Regions from separate parts of the Serratia sp. K1WW1 genome, predicted to be linked through region 1. Evidence: predicted binding sites of a transcription regulator. Region 1 holds the regulator's gene; each other region holds the start of a gene.
What was found. The regulator Fur, encoded in region 1, represses iron uptake genes when iron is present. The targets are predictions, from matches to a motif close to ATAATAATGAGAACNACTATCAA.
Positions count from the first base shown of each region.

Region 2: a site for Fur is predicted at 1,761-1,783, ahead of sufA (Fe-S cluster assembly scaffold SufA). Genes of this name have one in related genera too.
Region 3: a site for Fur is predicted at 2,805-2,827, ahead of ACX9GU_RS07880 (isochorismate synthase). Genes of this name have one in related genera too.

Region 1 is NZ_CM147697.1:4,297,563-4,301,869, forward strand. It holds gene seqA (replication initiation negative regulator SeqA) at 1-63, opposite strand, end outside; gene ybfF (esterase) at 304-1,086, shown strand; gene ybfE (LexA regulated protein) at 1,334-1,621, shown strand; gene fldA (flavodoxin FldA) at 1,825-2,364, shown strand; gene fur (ferric iron uptake transcriptional regulator) at 2,690-3,136, shown strand; gene ACX9GU_RS19480 (beta-N-acetylhexosaminidase) at 3,319-4,307, opposite strand, start outside.
Region 2 is NZ_CM147697.1:3,323,109-3,327,415, forward strand. It holds gene sufB (Fe-S cluster assembly protein SufB) at 1-1,323, opposite strand, end outside; gene sufA (Fe-S cluster assembly scaffold SufA) at 1,338-1,709, opposite strand; gene ACX9GU_RS15040 (hypothetical protein) at 2,185-2,589, shown strand; gene menI (1,4-dihydroxy-2-naphthoyl-CoA hydrolase) at 2,626-3,042, opposite strand; gene ydiJ (D-2-hydroxyglutarate dehydrogenase YdiJ) at 3,039-4,307, opposite strand, start outside.
Region 3 is NZ_CM147697.1:1,727,252-1,731,558, forward strand. It holds gene fepD (Fe(3+)-siderophore ABC transporter permease) at 1-293, opposite strand, end outside; gene entS (enterobactin transporter EntS) at 454-1,722, shown strand; gene fepB (Fe2+-enterobactin ABC transporter substrate-binding protein) at 1,709-2,668, opposite strand; gene ACX9GU_RS07880 (isochorismate synthase) at 2,863-4,071, shown strand; gene ACX9GU_RS07885 ((2,3-dihydroxybenzoyl)adenylate synthase) at 4,082-4,307, shown strand, end outside.

The DNA.
Region 1 (4,307 bases):
GATATGTTGCGTGTGGCTGGCAATATAGCGGTAAAGTTCTTCGTCGACTTCAATAGTTTTCATCTTTATCCAGTACGTTTTTTCTACTTATGAACCTGAAGCCAATTGGTGCATTCAAGCCATGGGATTATAAGGTTAAAAGCGCGGGTGCGAACACTACAATGTTCTCCCAAACGGCAAAAGCAGACTTTAGCCAACCGCCTTGGCCGCCAACCCCTCACCATACCATGAAATATCGGCAAAATTCTGCGAACAAACCAATATCTCTGCAATCATGATAACCTAACTAAATGTTATCAAGTCATGAACTTCACCATGAAATTACATTATCAATTACTGGCCTCTGAGGCCGCCACACCTGCCAGCTTACCGATCGTGCTGATCCACGGTCTGTTCGGTAATCTGGATAACCTGGGCGTGCTGGCCCGCGATCTGAACCAGCAGCATACGGTGATCAAGGTCGATCTGCGCAATCACGGGCTGTCACCGCGCGCAGCGGAGATGACCTACCCGGCAATGGCGCAGGATCTGTTGACGTTGTTAGACGACTTGCAAATCGAGCGAGCCATCGTGATCGGCCACTCAATGGGCGGCAAAGCAGCGATGGCATTGACCGCGCTAGCCCCGGAGCGGATTGAACGGCTGGTGGCGATCGATATCGCCCCGGTGGATTACGACACTCGCCGCCATGACCAGATCTTTACCGCACTGCAAGCCGTCACCGATGCGGGTATCACCCAGCGTCAGCAGGCTGCGCAGCTCATGCGAGCCACGCTGGATGAAGAAGGCGTGATCCAGTTTCTGTTGAAATCTTTCCATGCTGGCAGTTGGCGGTTCAACCTGCCGGTGCTGATCGAGCAATATGAGAACATTATCGGCTGGCAAGAGGTTCCACCCTGGCCACACCCGACGCTGTTTATCCGTGGTGGCCTCTCGCCTTACGTGCAGGATAGCTACCGCGATGACATCGCCCGCCAGTTCCCGCAGGCACGCGCCTATGTGGTTGCAGGCTCCGGCCACTGGGTCCATGCGGAGAAACCGGACGCCGTATTACGGGCAATTCACCGCTTTATTGACCAGCCCTGAGCTCAAGTGGCGAAAAAACGCGCTAGAGAGAATAGCTTAGCGCGTTTGTAGCTAAGTTAGGCATTGTCGTCGCTCCATCTGCTGGGGTAATATGGCGCGCTATAATTTTGCCACCCTGTCCAGGTGTGAAGCTGCGCTTGGCTGGGGGTGAATTTGGGTTAGGGTTAATTGGCCCGAATTGTGTAAATCGAACCGTCTGGAAGCGTAAACCGCTTTTTGATGCAAACTCCCTTGCAGTAGCGCAACAATGGCAAAAGAACAAACGGATCGCACGACGCTGGATCTGTTCGCAGATGAACGCCGTCCAGGGCGCCCAAAAACCAACCCGCTTTCCCGTGATGAACAGCTTAGAATTAATAAGCGTAATCAGCTACGACGGGACAAAGTGCGTGGATTACGGCGTGTGGAGCTGAAAATCAACGCAGACGCGGTAGATGCTCTCAACAAACTGGCCGACCAGCGCAATATCAGCCGCAGCGAATTGATCGAACAAATGCTGTTGGCCCAACTGGCAGAAGAACAGCCAGAACACTGATCTCTGCTGCCGCACGCGCGGCACGGCGTTAAGGATGACGCCAGATCGGTTCCACCTCCGCAGAGGCATCGCATAAACGCGATAAAACCTCAGGGCAAATTTCTGGCATGATACGCATTTACGGCTGAGCAAACCTGCCCTTGGCAGCGCCTCAGGCCGCGTTTACGCAACACATTCATTTGAATTAAAAGGTTATCTTTACTATGGCTCATGTAGGCATTTTCTTTGGCAGCGACACTGGCAATACCGAAAACATTGCCAAGATGATCCAAAAGACGCTTCAGCAAAAATTCGGCAACGACGTGGCAGAAATCCACGACATCGCCAAAAGCAGCAAAGAAGATCTGGCAGCGTTTGATATCCTGCTGCTCGGTATCCCAACCTGGTACTATGGTGAAGCCCAGTGCGACTGGGATGATTTCTTCCCGACGCTGGAAGACATCGACTTTAACGGCAAGCTGGTGGCGCTGTTTGGCTGTGGCGATCAGGAAGACTACGCGGAATATTTCTGCGATGCGATGGGCACCATCCGCGACATCATTGAACCACGCGGTGCGGCCATCGTCGGCCACTGGCCAACCAAAGGCTACCATTTTGAAGCCTCCAAGGGTCTGGCAGACGATGATCACTTTGTCGGGCTGGCCATTGACGAAGATCGTCAACCTGAGCTGACCAACGAACGTGTAGACGCTTGGGTCAAGCAAATCAGTGAAGAGCTGAGCCTGGCCGAGATCGTCGGCTAAGCCTCTGCCCCGGCGGATACGTAACACATGGTAGGGGCGCCGTATAGCGCGCCCTTCTGTTATCGGCATCACGGATTAGAGCAATAGAAGATACAAGTTTGTAACTTCCTACCTCGCCACGGTAGACTGAGACATCGGTTTATCCCATCCATCAAAGCTTTGCATGATTACCCTGGTAAAGTGCAAAGATAGGTTTGTTAACAACCGGCGGTTTCTATTTGCAGCAACCGGTTCTATAATGAGACGCAATTAACGCTTTGTGCCAACCGATGCCATAGGCGAGAACGCCTCAACTTGATTAGCATAGTAACAGGACTGAATCCGCATGACTGATAACAACTCCGCATTGAAGAAGGCTGGCTTAAAAGTCACTCTTCCGCGACTCAAAATCCTGGAAGTCTTGCAGGATCCGGCATGCCATCACGTCAGTGCGGAAGATCTGTACAAAAAACTGATAGATATGGGCGAAGAAATTGGCCTGGCCACGGTATACCGCGTGCTGAACCAGTTTGACGACGCAGGTATTGTGACCCGCCACAATTTTGAAGGTGGCAAGTCGGTTTTCGAACTGACTCAGCAGCACCACCACGATCACCTGATTTGCCTGGACTGCGGCAAAGTGATCGAGTTCAGCGACGAATCCATCGAAGTGCGTCAGCGCGATATCGCCAAGCAACACGGTATCAAGCTCACCAACCACAGCCTGTACCTGTACGGCCACTGTGAAACCGGTGATTGCCGCGAGAACGAAACGCTGCACAACAAGAACTGATCCTGGTCCGCCAGAACGCGAAAACCGCCTACACGGCGGTTTTTTTATGCCTAAATGACAGATAAAAAAATCCCCGGACAGGCCCGGGGAAAAATATCCACTCAATTATCACAATTGCAGTTTGCTCTCACCTAGCACTATCTCCGCCCATCTACCGACACGTAGGCGGGCGGAGTTCTCACTTACGCTTTCACTGGCTCGGCACGGCTGAAGCGTTTGCCATCCGGGCTAATCGCGCGGATTTGCACATCACCCGCTACCGCAGGGCGCGCTTTATCGTCATAACGCTGCCACTGTTTGCCGCCGTCGGTGGAATATTCAATTCCCAGGCCCGGCAGAGCAATATTTGCCTCCAACTTGCCACCGATGATGCGTGCACCTGGGACCGGCAGGCGATAGCCCACACCCGCTTTATCCATCTTGGCCAGCTCACGTTGGCCAATCAGGTTGGCAAAGCGCAGCCAGTCCTTATCAAGGGTTTTGGTATCGACCTGATGGGTTTCGCCGCCTTTGTACTCACGGCCAGCTTTATAATCCTGCTCCCAGCTGGCGCGGTGCCATGCACGTTCTGCAAGCGACACGGCACGTGGGTAAATCATGTATTCCATCTGCTGGTCGGTACGCACCACTTCGCTCCACAGTTGGGCGGAAAGACCATAGGCGCCCGGCCATGGTTTGTCGCTCTTGGCGGTGAAGTGGTTACCGTCACGGTCAACCGAGGTTTCGGCGTTCTGCGGCAGGTTGTTCGGCGCAAAGCTGAAGATCTTCTGCTCGTCGCTGAAACGGGTGCCCCAGTAGTAACCGTGCTCGTCCGGGCTGACTTCATACGGGAAGTCCATATAGACGTAGTCCGGGTTAGAGATCACCACGTCATAACCCTTGTTCGCCCAGTCGTTAGCCGAGTCGAAGCCACCCCAGTACAGGGTATCCCAGAAGTTCACCGCCACATGGTTGGTCGCGAAGGCCTTCGAGTCTTTGGCATCTTTCAGGCCATCTTGCCACGCCTGCATTCTGTCAATACCGTGCGCTTTCACCAACTGGCTGACTTCCAGACCGAAGTAGCTCGGCAAGTGTTCCATATCTTCCACTTTGCCGTCTTTGATGATGGCCTGGCAAACCTGCGACTTGGCCCACGGCTTGTCTTCTTTGCTCAGATCAAGGATGCCCTTGC
Region 2 (4,307 bases), 970 kb from region 1:
GGTGGTAGCCTCATGCTCAAGCTGGGCGCTGTTATTGCGCGTTTCCACATAGGGGAAGGTATGTGCCCCGCTGTTGGGCCCGATCAGCATCGAATCGCACTGGGTAAAGTTACGGGCGTTTTCCGCCCCGGGCAGGATTTTCACCAGCCCACGATAGGTATTTTGGCTGTGTCCGGCGGAGATCCCTTTGGCAATAATGGTCGACTTGGTGTTTTTACCAATGTGGATCATCTTGGTGCCGGTATCCGCTTGTTGGTAGCCACTGGTCAGCGCCACCGAGAAAAACTCACCGATCGAGTTGTCGCCCTGCAAGATCACGCTTGGGTATTTCCAGGTGATGGCCGAGCCGGTTTCCGACTGTGTCCAGGACATCTTGGATCCTGCGCCTTCACACAGCGCCCGCTTGGTGACGAAGTTAAGAATGCCGCCCTTGCTTTCGCCGCCGCCGGAGAACCAGTTTTGCACCGTGGAATACTTCACTTCGGCGTCTTTATGCAGGATCACTTCTACCACCGCAGCGTGCAGTTGATAGCTGTCACGTACCGGCGCTGAGCAGCCTTCGATGTAGCTGACATAACTGCCTTCATCGGCAATCAGAATGGTGCGTTCAAACTGGCCGGTTTTCGCGGCGTTAATGCGGAAATAGGTGGAAAGCTCCATTGGGCAGCGTACGCCCTTCGGCACGTAGACGAAGGTGCCGTCGGAAGCTACCGCTGCGTTAAGTGCGGCAAAAAAGTTGTCGTTATGCGGCACCACTCGGCCCAGATACTTACGTACCAAGTCTGGATGGTCGTGAATGGCCTCACCGAACGAGCAGAAGATCACCCCGCTCTCTGCCAGCTTTTCACGGTAGGTGGTCGCGACGGAAACCGAGTCGAAAATGGCATCTACCGCCACTTCGCTACCTTCACGCACCGGTACACCCAACTGATTAAACGCCAGTTCAACCTCGCTGGTCAGGTAGCCGTTTTCCGTACTGGTGCCAGGCTGCTGCTCCGCTCCAGGCTGAGAACCGCAGGAGTCATCACAGCTGCCGCAGGACGGCGCTGAATAGTAGCTGTAATCCTGATAGTTCAGCTTGTCATAGTTGGCTTTCAGCCAGTGCGGCTCTTCCATTTGCAGCCAGGCACGGTAAGCCTCCAGGCGGAATTCCAGCATCCACTCGGGTTCGTTACGCTTGGCAGAGATGGCGCGTACCACCTCTTCGTTGATACCTTTGGCCAACTCATCGGTGGCCAGTTGGGTAAAGAATCCTTCCTTGTAGCGACCTTCGCTGACCCAAGCCGGTACCTCTTTCGCTGTTTCTACGTTGCTTCGTGTCATGTTGATTGCATCGCTTAAACGCCAAAGCTCTCACCGCACCCGCAGGCGTTCTGAGCTTTAGGGTTATTAAATTTGAACATCTGATTCAGCCCTTCCCGAACAAAATCTACCGTGGTGCCATCGATAAACGGCATCGCTTTGAGCGGCACGAACAGCTTGGCCCCGTCGCGTTCGAACAACAGATCGTCGCTAGCCGGTTCGCGGGTCAAATCCAGCACGTAGGCAAAGCCCGCACAGCCGGATTGTTTGACGCCGAGTTGCAGCCCTTTCACCTGAACATCCTGCTGCATGAGTCTGATTATCTGCTTCACCGCGCTGTCGCTCAGCGAAATGCCTTGCCAGACGTTGTCTGCCAAAGAAAAAGTACCAACATCTTCCGTATGCATATGGCCTACCTCACATTCGTGTTTTACTACAGCCGATCTGGCTTACCGCCCATGTTAGTGATAATGATTATCACTTCAACCGTTTGTTTTGCGGGGGTATTTACCAAACGCCCGGATTTACGCTCGGCAACACGATTAATCGATGGCGTATCCAAGCGAAATAGATATGGGGATAATTTTTATCCCTCTGAATTCATAGCAATTCATCATATCTCGTACGGCTTATCCCGCTGTCCCGACAAGGTTATAGCGCCGGATAAGTCGTCTGTTTTAAACATTCATAGAAAATACCTATTTCTGCATTTTGTCTGTCTGAAAAATGCCTTTCCCTGCTTTAAGTCTAGTCGCTCGCGTGTTTTTAGCCCGTGGCGGTCTAAAGACCCACAACAGAAAAAAATCTGCGGGGAGCATTGATCATCGCCACAGCTGCAAATATGATAATGATTATCATTAAGCTTTAATTGGGCGTGGACCTATGGCTATCTCGATGAATGCGTGGCTGCTGAGCAAAATTGATGAATACAAGTTCAACATCCGTGATGCCACGGTGGATTTCTATATGGCGGAAGCGGCGCTACAGCGGCCGGAATGCAACATCAATCATCTGAAGCGTTACAACGGCGTCAGCCTTGGCATGGCGAATTTATGCCTGGAAAATGGCGATGACGAGAGCTACCTGAATGCGCTGAGCAAACTGCATAACCGGCTGATTGTCGAGATCAACAATCCCCAGCGTTGTCAGCTGTTCCGCGTGCAGTGCTATCATTTTGCCCGGCATACGCTAACGCTGATTTGCCAGAAATATTCGATGGAAGGCGGCTGGGACAAGGCTACCGCTTTTCAGAAGGATTTTGTGAAACGGGTGCCGTTCCAGCTATAACGTTTGCCCCGCAGGCGAAAACCTGCGGGGTTGGTGTTACTCCAATACTGCCGTGGTCAGCCGTGAGGTACAGCAGAGGCGATCGCGATCGTCGAAGATCTCGATCTGCCAGACCTGATTGCGGCGGCCGGCGTGCAACGCACGACAAACCCCGCGCACCTGCCCTTTAAATACCGCACGCAGGTGGTTGGCGTTAATCTCCAACCCCACCACCTTTTGCTCCCCTTCGGTGCACAGATACCCCGCCATTGAGCCCATCGACTCGGCCAGCACCACCGAAGCCCCACCGTGTAACAGGCCAAACGGCTGGGTAGTGCGGTGATCGACGGGCATCACCGCCTCTAAATAGTCATCTTCCAAGCGGGTAAACTGAATGCCCACATGGGCCACCATGCATCCTTCGCCGCTTTGGTTGAGTTGTTCCAGCGTTGTTTCACGTTTCCACAGCTTCACGCAATCATCTCCAGAAGTGCCTGTAATGGATGCCGCACGCCATTGCCTTCAATGCGTTTTACCTGGCTGCGGCAAGAATAACCGGTCGCCAGACAGCGTTGCCTTGGCAAACGCTGTAGCGCCTGATGCCATGATAGCTCATAAATCCCCAGGGAATTTTGCAGATTCTTGGCTTCGTGACCGTAAGTGCCCGCCATGCCACAGCAACCCACGCTGACGTTTTCCAACTTGGCGCCAAAACGGGCAAAGATGGCAGCCCACTGCTGGGTACTCGCCGGTAATGCGGTGGTTTCGGTGCAGTGGCCAAACAGATACCAGGCTTCACCGGTCGCAGGCTGTTCCGCACGTTCTGCCAACAACTTTTGCAACCATTCATGGACCAGTTGCACCTGGAAATCGCCCCGTTCAGCACCGAGAATTTCTTGATACTCGTCGCGATAACACAGCACCAGCGCCGGATCGACACCCACCATCGGCATCCCCAGTTTGGCTACCCGGTTAAGAAAGTCCGCTGTCTTGCGCGCCGTTTTGGCAAAGCGCGTCAGGAACCCTTTGATATGCTGTGCCTTGCCGTTCGGTGAGAATGGCAACAGCACCGGCTTGTAGCCCAGCTTTTCCACCAACCGTACAAAGTCTGCCACGACCTGGGCATCGTAATAGCTGGTAAACGGATCCTGCACCACCAGCACATGCTGTTCGCGCTGGCTTTCGCTTAATGCTTCCAACTGTTCAAGCGTCATGCTGAACGCGCTATGGCCCGACAATTGTTGGCGTAACGTTGGGCTGGATAACAGCGGTAAATCCACCATACCGATGCTGCTGCGGCTCAGTTCGCGCACCCATGGCTGCTTGAAGAAGAAGTTGAACACCTTCGGCGCTTTGGCCATCAACGGGGTGTAGCTCTCGACGCCAGCGACCACGTAGTCACGCATTGGGCGCAGATAACGGGTGTGATAAAGCTGCAGGAACCGCGAACGGAAGCCCGGCACGTCGATCTTGATCGGGCACTGGGTCGAACAGGCTTTACAGGCCAGGCAGCCAGACATCGCTTCTTTGACTTCATGGGAGAAGTCATATTCGCCCTTGCCTGCATGCCAGCTATTACGGGTTTTCTCAATCAGAGTGCGGAAGCTGAGGCGCTGCTGAGGCAACTGCTTTTCCAGTGCGACGGGGTCCACGCCCTGCTCTGCCAATAACCGTAGCCATTCGCGCACCAGGGCCGCTCGGCCTTTCGGCGAGTGGATCCGATTCGCGGTGATCTTCAT
Region 3 (4,307 bases), 2.6 Mb from region 1:
GCCAGCCCAAGTGCGATGCCAGCCAACACGCCGATCAGCGTGCGTGGCAGGCGTGCTTCGGTAATGATGACGCAGTCTGCGCCACTGCATTGGCCATTCAGCGCGGCAACGACGTTACTGAAAGGAATGGATTTAGCCCCCAGCGACAGGCTGAGCATCATCACCAGCAGCAGCACGACAAAGGCGCACAGCAGGCCAAACAGGCGCAGCCAGAAGGAGCGGGATAACCCCATAAACAGAATGCCCCTGCGGTCAGGAAGCGGAGGAGAGCAATTAGGTGTAAGCCGGAACATGACAGCCCATTATTAACTGAATATCAATGATATCTATTATCATTATTGATTGTATTTATCTATGGTAGCATGGCAGCCTGATCAGCACTAGCGCTGAGCCTGTCGAATATCGTGTCGTTGTTTGTGGAAGATCAAGGATATAAGTTGTGGTGATAACAAAATGAATAAACCCTCTATTTTGCTCGATTTTAGCCTGCTTAGGACCAACCCCGCTTTTCGTGCCGTATTCTGCGCCCGTTTTATTTCGATCCTGGCATTGGGCCTGATGGCGATCGCCATTCCGGTGCAGATCCAGGCGCTAACTGGGTCAACTCTGTTGGTTGGGCTTGCGGTGACCCTGGCGGGCGGCGGAATGTTTGCCGGTTTGCTGATGGGCGGAGTGCTGGCCGATCGCTATGAACGCCGTCGGTTGATCTTGTTTGCGCGCTCAACCTGCGGTGTGGGCTTTCTGGGGTTGTGCCTCAATGCTGCGCTGCCTGCACCTTCGCTAACGGCGATTTATCTGCTAGCGGTATGGGACGGATTTTTTGGTGCGGTAGGCGTGACGGCGTTGCTGGCGGCGACACCGGCGATCGTTGGCCGTGAGAATATCGTGCAGGCCGGGGCCATCAGCATGCTGACCGTACGCTTTGGGTCGATCCTGTCTCCCGCTATCGGTGGGTTGGTGATCGCCGGGGCAGGTATCAGCTGGAACTATGCGCTGGCGGCCTTGGGGACGTTGATCACCTTGATCCCGCTATTAAAATTGCCTCAGTTGCCACCGCCGCCACAGCCTCGTGAACATCCATTGAGGGCGCTGATCGGCGGCTTCACCTTCCTGTTCCAGAACAAGGTGATTGGCATGGTAGCGCTGATTGGTGCGTTGATGACCATGGCCAGCGCGGTGCGAGTGTTATATCCGGCCATCTCCGGTATGTGGCAGGTCACCACCCAGAGCTTGGGGATCATGTATGCGGCTGTGCCATTAGGGGCGGCGATTGGCGCATTTACCAGTGGCCGAGTGGCTCAGGTGGCACGGCCGGGCTGGATGATGTTGATAACGGCAATAGCGGCTTTCGTGGCCGTGGGGTTGTTTGGCCTGATGCCTTGGTACGGCATGGCGCTGTTGTGCCTGGTGGTGTTTGGCTACCTCAGCGCGCTGAACTCGCTGCTGCAATATGGCTTGATACAGAACCTGACGCCGGACGCGTTTCTGGGCCGGATTAACGGCCTGTGGACCGCGCAGAACGTAGTAGGGGATGCGTTTGGTGCCTTGCTGCTCGGCGCGATGGGGGCATTTATGCTGCCAGCGATGAGCTCTACCAGCTTCGGTTTTGGTGCGGCGCTGCTGGCCGTGGTGCTGGCGTTTGCCATGCGCGGCCTGCGCAACGTGAGCATGGGCGGGCAGAGCGATAAACTCCAACCCGCCGCTGCGGCTACGGAGAAATAAACAGCTTTTCCAGACGCGTCAGCAAGTTGCTGGCGCTGTAATAATCCAGGCGGAAGGTGTCGTTCCCCAATGGGTAAACCCGCTTATTCTCCACCGCTGGCAGATGAGCCAGGAAACTGTTGCTCATCAGCCGCTGTGCATCACTTTCATCGTTGGCGAATAACAGCAGCGTTTGCCCATTCAAGCCTTCTGCCAGGTTTTCACCGCCGAGCTGCACGATGTCTTTACGCGCCCCTTGGCTGGTGCTGGCGTTGAGTTTGGGCGGCAAAGTGGCCAGGGTAAAGCCTAGCTGTTGCAGCAGTTGCCCTTGGGATGAGTCGGCAGTCCACAGGTTGGCATTTTTGCCATCGCTGCGAAACACCAGTGCCGTTATGGGCTGTGGTGGCAATGTCATCTGCTGTTTCAGCGTTTTCTCACGACGATCGAATTCGCTGACGATCTTCTCCGCTTGTGCTTCATGGCCGGTCGCTACGCCGAGGATGTTGGCCAGTTCCTGCCAGCTTTTATCGTCGTAGTTCACCACCAGCACCGGAGCGATGGCCGACAGTTGATCGTACAGGCGCACCGCAGAATCGGCCCCGGTAGCGGACATTACAATCAGGTCAGGTGCCTCACCGGCGATCGCCTCGGCGTTGGGTTCACCAATATATAACCGCTTCACTCCGCGTTTGGCCGCAATCTCTCCCCACTGGTGGAAAAAGCCCTGCCGATCCGACAGCCGGTTGTTTGGGCTGGTGGCTCCGCTGGCGATCACCGGTGCGTCTATCGCCAACAGCGTACCGGTGACCGTCACGCTGGTGGAAACGATGCGCTGTGGGGGTTGATTAAGGGTGATAACGCCGTGTGAGGTTTCGATACTGCGCGGCCAGGCTTGAGTCTCGGCTTGGGCAACGCTCAACGCCAGCAGGCCAAACAGCGCCAGGCTGAGCCGCAGGGGGATTGACATCGGTGAGATCCTTTTAATCCGAATGATTATCATTCATTGGTCAGAAACCACCAAGTTTACCCCTTAATGTGGGTTAGCAGAAGAGGTTACGTTTATTGACATGGTCAGTTCTGGCAGGTACTTTATCGCGGATGCAATACAAATGATAATCATTATTATATTGGTTATTGTTAATGAAACAAGAGGAAGTACCTATGGACGTAGCCGTTAAGGGCGCTGCGCAAAAGGACCTGCAACAGGGTGTAGATCTGGCACAGGCCGCCACAATATCCCCGACTTCAGGTTTCTTTTTTACCTCGCCTTTTCGCAGTCTGAGCACCCAGGGATGCTTTGCCCGCATCACCTTGCCAGCGGTGGATGGCGATGACCTGCAGGGCCAATTCCAGCAGGCGATACAGCAGGCATTTGCGCAGGCCCGCAAGGCAGGCATCAAGGATCCGCTGCTGTGCGGCGCAATCCCTTTCGATACTCGTCAACCCTCGTCACTGTTTATCCCGCAACAGACGCAATGGTTCGATCGTGAAGCCCTGCTGACCAGCTTAGCGCCTGCTGCTGGACCGATCCCTGAGATTGTCCGCCAAACCGAGTTGCCAGCGCAGCCGCAGTTTATGCAGATGGTTAGCGATGCCGTACAGGCAACTACCGGTGATCTATTGGATAAGGTAGTGCTCGCCCGCCTTTTGGACATTGAAACCAGCAAGCCGGTAGACCACGCAGCGCTGATGGCGCGCATCATTGCCCAGAATCCGCACGGCTTCCATTTCCACGTGCCGCTGGCAGAGGGGGCATTGGTGGGAGCCAGCCCGGAGCTGCTGCTGCGTAAATTTGGCGACCAGTTCCATTCCAACCCGCTGGCGGGTTCGGCTCGGCGCGAAAGTGATCCGCAGCGGGATCGGGCAGTCAGCGAACAACTGTTGGTTTCGGGTAAAGACCGCTATGAACACCAGATCGTGACCGAAGGCATGCGCCAGGTCTTGGCTGGGCGTTGCAGTCATTTGCATATTCCCGCAACCCCCGAACTGCTCAGTACCACCACGTTGTGGCATCTTTCGACGCCAATCGACGGTGAAGTGGCCGATCGGGCAGAGAATGCCCTGTCGCTGGCCTGCCTGTTGCACCCTACGCCAGCATTATGCGGTACCCCAACGCTGGCAGCTCGCGAGCTCATCGAACAGCTTGAGCCGTTTGACCGGCAGCTGTTTGGTGGCATCGTCGGCTGGTGTGACGCCGAGGGCAACGGAGAATGGGTCGTCACCATCCGTTGCGGCACCGTGAAGGGTAATCAGGTACGCCTGTTTGCCGGTGCGGGCATCGTGCAGGACTCTTCCCCGCAGTCCGAATGGTACGAAACTGGTACCAAGCTCAGCACCATTCTGCGTGCGTTTGGCCTTAATCAAGGATAGAGAGTCCCCCATGACTATTGCTTTTACCCCCTGGCCTGAAGAGTTCGCGCGCCGTTACCGCGAACGCGGCTATTGGATCGATCGACCGTTGACCGATATCTTGTCCCGTCAGGCAGATAACGACGCTATTGCCATGATCGACCCGCAACGCAGCTTAAGCTATCGCCAACTGGAACAGCTTTCCGATCGTCTAGCCGCCGCCCTGTTACGGCGCGGGCTACAATCCGGCGATACCG